DNA from 2 places in the Sporosarcina soli genome. Region 2 is predicted to be linked to the other one. Evidence: riboswitches for the same ligand, from Rfam matches in the RefSeq annotation. Region 2 holds a riboswitch; the other holds the start of a gene.
What was found. A riboswitch is a leader RNA that binds a small molecule or an ion and turns the genes downstream of it on or off. The one in region 2 is predicted to bind S-adenosylmethionine.

Region 1 (4,387 bases), on a different contig from region 2:
ATTGGAAAAAATCGATGAACAGAAAAAGTGAAGTGCAGACTTGTCACTTGTTTCCTAATCTTCAACTTGGCGAAACTGTCGTATATCAAAACGATCCCAACGCCTTTTCTTGTTGGGATCGTTTTGATGTTTATGAAAAAAGGTTCAACTTTTCAATTCTTCTTACGGCTTCTCTTAAGCGTTCCTCATCATCCAGTAGACCAACTCGGACATAGCCTTCGCCGTATTTACCAAAACCGTTGCCAGGGGCTACCGCGACATCTGCTTCATCCAGTAATAATTGGGTGAACGATGCACTCGTATAACCTGCTGGGACTGGTAACCAAGCGAAGAACGAAGCGGCGGGTGCTTGGACATCCCAACCGATGCGTCTGCATTCGTCAATAAAGACATTGCGCCGACCTTCATATAGAGCAATGAGTTCGCGTACATTTTCCTGATCACCAGAGAGGGCTGTAATGGCAGCACGTTGAACAGCCGGGAATTGATTGATGAATAAATGATCTTGCAATAAATTTATCGCTTCAATGATACCTGCATTTCCGATCGCGAAACCGACGCGCCAACCTGCCATATTATACGTTTTGGACAATGTATACATTTCTATCCCGACTTCTTTTGCCCCTTCTGCTTGCAAGAAACTGACCGGCTTTTTGCCGTCAAATCCGATGCCGCCATAAGCGAAGTCATGCATAATGGCAATGTCATGTTCTTTGGCGAGCGAGACTGTCTCTTCGAAGAATGGAAGTGTTGCTGTTGCACTCGTTGGATTGTTTGGGTAGTTCAAGTACATTAATTTAGCTTGCTTTTTTTGTTCAGCTGACAAGCTGTCATAGTCTGGAAGGAAATTATTATTGGCAAGTAACGGGAACATTTCATGACGAATATTGGCCAAGCTGACGCCGGATAAGTAATCGGGATAACCCGGGTCAGGAAGCAAGAGCAATTCGCCTTCATTCATAATGGCAAGCGGCAATTCAACCAATCCTGTTTTCGTGCCGTATAGGATGGCGACTTCCGTATCCGGATCGATATCCACGGCATACTCACGTTTATAAAAATCTGCAACAGCACGCTTCAATTCAACTGTTCCACCAAATGGTGCGTAACCGTGTGTTGCCGGATCCTCGACGGCCGCTTGTAAAGCTTCGACAATATGAGGCGGAGTCGGTTGATCGGGGTTCCCCCGTCCTAGATTGATGACGTCCCGACCTTCAGCGAGCGCTGATTCCACATTTTTGACGAGTGTGGAGAAGAAGTGGGGAGGTAAGCTTTTTAAGCGATTCGATATGGTCATGGAAAAACCTCTTTTCAATTCATAATGGAATATAGATCTTGTAATGAAGTAAGTATACTAGGTTCAAAGTCGAAATGACAACATTCATAGAATTCTTACTGAAATGAAAATCATGTTGACTTTTGCGATTGTACAAACTATTATATGATGTATACTCAAATTCAACTTCATATTGTAACTTATCAAGAGCGACCGAGGGATAGGCCCGATGACGTCCAGCAACCCCTTGTATCATACAAGGAAGGTGCCAACTCCTACAGGGTGATTTTCATTCTGAAAGATAAGCTGAAACAATTTTTCGGTGCTTCTTTCATTGATGAAAGGGGCGCCTTTTATTTTATTGAGGTCAGACAGGAAAATATATGATTTTCAAAAATATGAGTGTCTAGACTCCGGACGCTTTTCTATAGAAAGTATAGAAAGAGGAGAAATTTATGATTCAAATTCAAAAAGTGTCGAAAGTCTATCAAACAAAAGATCGGCTTGTAAAAGGGGTTGACAATGTATCCCTTGAAATTGGAAAAGGTGGAATTTTTGGTATAGTTGGTTATTCCGGGGCGGGGAAAAGTTCTTTGCTTCGTTGTTTGAACCTATTGGAGAAACCGACAGAAGGTACAATTCTTATAGATGGCATCAATTTGACGGAGTTAAAAGGGAAACAGTTGCGTCAGGCTAGATTGAAAATAGGAATGATTTTTCAACATTTTTATTTAATCAGTCAAAAGACTGTATATGAGAATATCGCCTTCGCTTTGCGGGCTGCCAAAACGCCTAAGCAACAAATCGATGATCGGGTGACTGAACTGCTTGAAATGGTCGGATTGTCGGAGAAGCGCAACGTTTATCCGGGTCAATTGAGCGGTGGTCAAAAGCAACGGGTCGCTATTGCGCGTGCCCTTGCGAACAATCCGAGTGTTTTGCTCTGTGATGAAGCGACGTCCGCATTGGATCCGAAAACGACATTGTCCATCTTACGGTTACTGAAGAAAATTAATCGGGAATTGGCTATTACAATCGTTTTAATCACCCATGAAATGCATGTGGTGAAAGAGATTTGCGACCGTATGGCCATTATGCAGGATGGAAAAGTGATCGAGGAAGGGCAAGTGTATGATATCTTTTCGAATCCGGTGGCAGAGTTGACGAAAGAGTTCATTAGCAGTGTTGTATCTTTTGAAGTTCCGGACACGATTTTGGCGCAATGTACAGGAACCATAGTGAAATTATTGTTTAAAGGAAATGTGGCTGGAGAAAGCGTCATATCAGAAACCATTCAGCAGTTTGATGTCCACGGGAATTTCTTGCACGGTTCGATTGAATACATTCAAGAGATGCCGCTAGGAACATTTTTAATGGAATTGCAAGGGCGGGAACCGGATATCGAGCGTGCCATTTCCTATATGTCCACCCGCCATGTCCATGTGGAGGTGATCAATAATGGGGATTGAGGTTCAACGGATCGTCGAATTATTGCCGGATATGACGAAAGCATTTGGCGAGACACTTTATATGGTAGGAATTTCGTTACTTGTTGCACTCATCATTGGGCTTCCGCTAGGCATTTTGTTGTTTGTGACCGATAAAGGATTGTTTCTTGAAAATACAGTTATCAAATCGGTTATCGGTTTTATCGTCAATATGGTGAGATCCATTCCGTTTATCATTTTACTTGTTTTACTGATTCCTTTAGCGACTCTATTAGTAGGTACAGCATATGGACCGACAGCTGCCAGTGTATCCTTATCGGCAGCGGCCATTCCTTTTTTTGCAAGGATCGTTGAGACGTCGTTTCGGGAAATCGATAAAGGCGTAATTGAAGCGGCGATTTCAATCGGTGCCAGTCCGTGGATGATTATCAGGGATGTTTTATTGCCAGAAGGGAAATCGAGTATTATTCAAGGTTTGACGTTAACGGCAATCAGCTTGGTTGCTTATGCTGCAATGGCGGGAGTTGTTGGCGGTGGAGGAATCGGGGATTTAGCCATCCGATTTGGGTACTATCGCTACGACAAGACGATTATGGTTGTGACAGTTATCATTTTGATTGTGCTCGTGCAACTTATTCAATTTGCGGGCGATCGACTTTCAAAAGCAGTCGATAAGAGATAAGAAGGGGAGAATGACAGATGAAGAAATTATTATTGACAGTACTGATCCTTGTACTTGGTGCGGCTTTAGCTGCATGTGGCGGCAAAGAAAAGGCCGGTGACGATAAAACATTGACGTTTGGAGCAACAGCAGGTCCATATAGCGATATGCTGAAAAAGGCGATCATTCCGGGTCTTGAAGATAAAGGTTACAAAGTGACAGTGACGGAGTTCGGTGATTATATACAGCCAAATAATGCATTAAATGACGGGAATGTCGATGCGAATCTCTTTCAACATACTGTTTACTTGGAAAACTTTGCAAAAGAAAATAACATGGAATTATCGAGCTTGATCGTTGTCCCGACCGCACCGCTAGGAATTTATTCGAAAAAATTTGAGTCGATTGACGATATTGCAGACGGATCAACAGTCACGATTCCTAATGATCCGGTCAACGCGGCGAGAGCGTTAATCGTGTTGGAGGCTAACGGTCTAGTCGAAATCGATCCAAACGTTGAGCCATTGAAGGCATCTGAGAAAGATATCGTGAAAAACCCGAAAAATTTAGTGGTGACACCGATTGAGGCTGCACAACTTCCCCGCTCTGTTGAAAGTGCAGACGTGGCGGCAGTACCGGGTAACTTTGCGCTCGCGGCAAGCATGAATTTAACGGATGCGCTTGTTTTGGAAGATATGCCGGACCAATTCCGTAATGTGGTTGCTGTAAAAACGGAAAACAAGGACGAGCAGTTTGCAAAAGACATCATTGAAGTGATTGAATCGGAGCAATTTGAAAAAGTGATCGACTCGGATTTCCAAGGGTTTGGAAAACCGGCTTGGATGCAATAAGTAGCCAAACAACCAGTCGATTGAATATGAATAGCCAAAAAGCCATCTAAACGGATGGCTTTTCTTTATTTCAACCTATTCATCGGAATAGTCGCCGCGCAGTTGTCTTTTATTTTTTTCAATCAATTGTTCGAAATAGGAGGTTGGCTTT
Region 2 (4,387 bases):
CGTCAGTTTATTGCCATGGTGCGTGGAAGCGAATCCGCACTGCGGGCTGAGGCATAGTTGTTCAAGTGGGACGTATTGTGTTGCTTCTTGGATACGTGCTTTGATTGCTTCTTTGTCTTCCACTTCACCGTTTTTCGATGTGACAACACCTAGAACGACTTTGGCGCCATCGTTCGGAATATATTCTAACGGTTTGAAGTCTCCTGAACGGTCGTCATCATACTCCAAGAAGAAACCGTTCACTTTTTCTTTTGCCAATAGCGTTGGTGCAATCAGTGCATAACTTCCTTCGAATGCCCACGTCGATTGGTAGTTGCCACGGCACAGATGCGTTGTGACCACTAAATCTTCTGGCTTGCCTTCCAATACGCCGTTAATGACACGGAGCGCTAGGTCAATCAGTTGCTCTCTTGAATACGCACCGTCGTTGAATGGGATGTCCGGAGCAGAAAGTCCTGCGATGTACACATCATCCAATTGCAAGTAGCGCACACCTGCTTCGTAAAATGCATGTAGTGCATCGCGATACGCCTGAATAACATCATTTGCGTACTCTTCGAGATCCGGGTAAATATTCACATCACGAATTCCTGCATTGAAGAATTGGTTTGGACTCGGAATTGTTTGTTTGGCTACGGCACGGCCACCGACGATTTCATTGAACTCAATGAAGTCTTTAATGAATGGGTGGTCTGGATTAAAGGAAATCTTGCCTGTGTTACGAACGTTGTATCTTTCCGTTTCAACACCATCAAATTTGTAACCTGTCTCCGGCACATAGCCTTCAAATCCATTCAAATGCTCCATGAAATCCAAGTGCCACCAAGTGCGTCTGAATTCGCCGTCCGTGACGAGTTCTAAGCCAACTTCAATTTGTTTGTCGACAATGCGTTTGATTTCATGTGTTTCCACTTCACGCAATTGTTCAGCCGTGATTTTGCCTTCTTTGAATTCCTTCCGTGCTTCGTGCAAGTTTTCCGGACGCAGGAGACTTCCTACATGATCCGCTCTGAAAGGTGCTTGTATGGCTGTAGCCGGTTTGTTTGTCATGGTAAATTCCTTCTTTCCCTATCTATTTTTGTGAGAAATCAATTGAACACTGTCTTTTTAAGGCAAGATTGCAAACGATCTAACCGGAAAGCCAGAAGCTTTTTCGGGCTTCGGTACAATATTGAAAATAACAGCACCTTTTGCAGGCACTTTATCCAAATTCTTCAGTAACTCAATTTGGTACGTATCTTGGTCCAACACATAATATTCGCCGAGCAGCGCTTGGTTTTTCTGGAAGTCGATGGCCGAATCTGTATCGAACGTTTCATGTCCGACTGCTTTCACTTGCCTTTTTTCGAATAAAAATTGGAGAGCGGCAAGCCCCCAACCTGGGATGCGGTTATTGCCATCGGCGTCTTTATTGCAAAACGCCTCGTTATCTGGCCAACGCTTGTACCAATCAGTTCGCAATGCGACAAATGTGCCTTCCTCAATACGTCCATGCTGAGCTTCAAACGCCAAAATATCTTCCACAGCTAACGTAAAATCATGATCGGCAGCCGCTTCTTTCGATTTATCGATAACTACAAGTGGCAATACCAATTCCTTCAACCCTAGTTCGTCCAAATACCGCGTATCCCGTACAAAATGAATCGGTGCATCAATATGTGTACCATACTGCCCAGCAAATGCAAAACGCTGTGCAAAAAAACCGTCCTGATGATCGAATAATGTCGTGAATTCCGCCGCATCGAATGCTGAAAAATGCGGTGAATCGGGTCCGAACGTATGCGTCAAATCGACCCACTCTTTTTCCTTCAATAATTGAATCGCATTGATCAATTCGTTTGCCATACGTATCTCTCCTTCATTCATTTCCTCCATAAAAAACCTCTTCTCGTAGTAAGAAGAGGTTTCCGCATAATCGCTTTTCGCTCTTCTTATCTTCAACCACATACATCATGATTCTGGAATTGGCACAGTTCGTAAACGTCTGTTGCCGGGGCATCAATGGGCCAGTCCCTCCACCCCTCTGGATAAGAAAATCATCTATTCAATTGGTCTATCGGTTATCCCCAAACTTCCTTCGCGACATCTACGATGAATTTCAACTTCGCCCATTGCTGTTCTTCCGTCAGCTCATTCCCGTGATGCGTGGAAGAGAAGCCACATTGCGGGCTTAGGCATAATTGCTCCAACGGTACGTATTGTGTCGCTTCTTCAATACGCGTTTTGATCAATTCTTTGTCTTCTACTTCGCCGTTTTTCGATGTGACAACGCCGAGAATCACTTTCGCACCGCCGTTCGGAATATGTGCAAGCGGCCCGAAGTCTCCTGAACGGTCGTCATCATACTCCAAGAAGAAACCGTCCACCTTTTCTTTGGCAAATAAAGTAGGTGCAATATGCGCATAGCTACCCTCAAATGACCAAGTCGATCTGTAGTTTCCACGGCATAAATGCGTTGTGACAATCAAATCTTCCGGCTTATCCTCCAACACGCCATTCACGACACGTAACGCCAAATTGATTAATTCTTCCCTTGTAAATTCATCGTCACTATGTGGTAGTTTTTCCGCTGAAAGCCCCGCGATATAGACATCGTCAAACTGCAAATAACGGACACCCGCATCATAAAATGCCTTCACCGCATCCCGGTACGCTTGAATGATATCGTTCGCGTAATCCTCGATATTCGGGTAAATTTCTCTGTTGCGAATTTCGCTCGGGAACAGCTGATTCGGACTCGGAATCGTCTGCTTCACCACTGCACGTCCTCCGACAATTTCATTGAGTTCAATAAAATCACGGATGAAAGGATGGTCCGGATTGAAGGAAATTTTTCCGGTATTGCGGACATTGTACCGCTCTGTTTCAATCCCTTGGAACGGGCGACCCTTCTCTGATACATAGCCTTCTATGCCATTCAAATGCTCCAAAAAGTCGAAGTGCCACCAAGTCCGTCTGAACTCACCATCCGTCACCACTTCCAAGCCCACTTCAAGTTGCTTCTCCACGATGCGCTTAATTTCTTGCGTCTCCACTTCGCGCAATTGCTCCGCAGAAATTTTGCCTTCTTTGAACTCGGCGCGTGCTGTATGTAAATTTGCCGGTCGCAATAAACTTCCTACATGATCGGCTCTAAATGGTGCTGTCGCTACTGTCTTTGTTTGGTTTGTCATTGTCTATTCCTTCTTTCTAGTTGTTTTTTAAGGGATATAAAAAAACCCCTTCCATGATAAGAAGAGGTTTTGGCAATTTCGCTAGATTCTCTTCCTATCTTCAAGCCCACGGCAAGATGCCACAGCTTCTGGAATTAGCACAGTACTTCATAGAAGTCTGTTGCTGAGGTATCAAAGGGCCAGTCCCTCCACCTCTCTCGATAAGAAAGTTACGTATTCGGTTGATAACTACTACAATACAGGTGCTAGAATAGAATGTCAATATCGAAATCAATAAATGTTTGGACTATTCCATTTTGCATGAACTTCACAATGGTCTAACAATCAATTACGCCTCAGCGTAATTCCGTCCAGATTTTGAATCAGCAGGTATTTGGACTTCCTCTGAGTTGAAACGAATACTGACATTCATCCTGCTAATTATGGAAGTGGTGAACCTCTACTGAATCAAGTTAAAAAGCCCGCACAAGTTGCGAGCTTTTCCCTTCACTGATCTTTTACAGGTTCATCCAGCAGTTTCTTTCTAACAAAGCTCAAATGCTTATACATCTGTTGAAAGGCTGCGTAAGGATCTCTGTTTTTAAGCGCTTCGTAAATCCCTAAATGATGTTCCACGGTGACGCCAGGCTCACGGAAAGGAATGAGACTATCCGTTTTTTCATGGGCAATCAACAATGATTCAATCATCCCTTCAACAACTGGGTTGTTGGCGCTTTGTGCAATGATGCGATGGAATTCCTTGTCTAATCGACCGTAGTCGCTGTCTGGATTGGCTTGGATACTATCAATCGTTTCCTTCAATTGCTCCAGCTGGTCGTCCGATATTTTTTCGGCAGCAATCGTAACAAGCCCTAACTCCAACGTCATACGCGCTTCAATGACGGCGGAAACGTTATTGATCGATAAGGCAAGCATCACTTTGAATGGATTGCTACCTACTCTTTCATTGACATATGTACCCCCGCGCGGTTTTCTCGTAATGATTTCTAATGTTTCCAATGAACTGAGCGCTTCACGTAAAACAGGTCGGCTCACGTCAAATTGCTCCATCAGCGTCATTTCCGCCGGCAATTTATCGCCCGGTCTCAATTGTCCACTCATAAGCAGTTGAACAATCTGTTCCAACACTTGTTGGGAAAGCGTGCTTCTGCGGACTGTATCCATTTTATATTCTTTCATCCAATCCCTCCTTTCTTCTCTTACTGGTTTTTACA

Region 1: it holds a riboswitch for S-adenosylmethionine, as region 2 does, so the genes downstream of both, ACFPRA_RS16615 (methionine ABC transporter ATP-binding protein) here and ACFPRA_RS14360 (cyclase family protein) in region 2, are expected to answer to the same signal.

What each region holds. Positions count from the first base shown of each region.
Region 1 is NZ_JBHSNO010000008.1:279,938-284,324, reverse strand. It holds gene ACFPRA_RS16625 (hypothetical protein) at 1-31, shown strand, start outside; gene ACFPRA_RS16620 (pyridoxal phosphate-dependent aminotransferase) at 131-1,297, opposite strand; SAM riboswitch class I at 1,474-1,584, shown strand; gene ACFPRA_RS16615 (methionine ABC transporter ATP-binding protein) at 1,732-2,745, shown strand; gene ACFPRA_RS16610 (methionine ABC transporter permease) at 2,735-3,406, shown strand; gene ACFPRA_RS16605 (MetQ/NlpA family ABC transporter substrate-binding protein) at 3,424-4,236, shown strand; gene ACFPRA_RS16600 (hypothetical protein) at 4,312-4,387, opposite strand, start outside.
Region 2 is NZ_JBHSNO010000007.1:140,046-144,432, reverse strand. It holds gene ACFPRA_RS14365 (5-methyltetrahydropteroyltriglutamate--homocysteine S-methyltransferase) at 1-1,050, opposite strand, end outside; gene ACFPRA_RS14360 (cyclase family protein) at 1,108-1,845, opposite strand; SAM riboswitch class I at 1,929-2,034, opposite strand; gene ACFPRA_RS14355 (5-methyltetrahydropteroyltriglutamate--homocysteine S-methyltransferase) at 2,061-3,173, opposite strand; SAM riboswitch class I at 3,265-3,380, opposite strand; gene ACFPRA_RS14350 (FadR/GntR family transcriptional regulator) at 3,660-4,352, opposite strand; gene ACFPRA_RS14345 (ornithine cyclodeaminase family protein) at 4,383-4,387, opposite strand, start outside.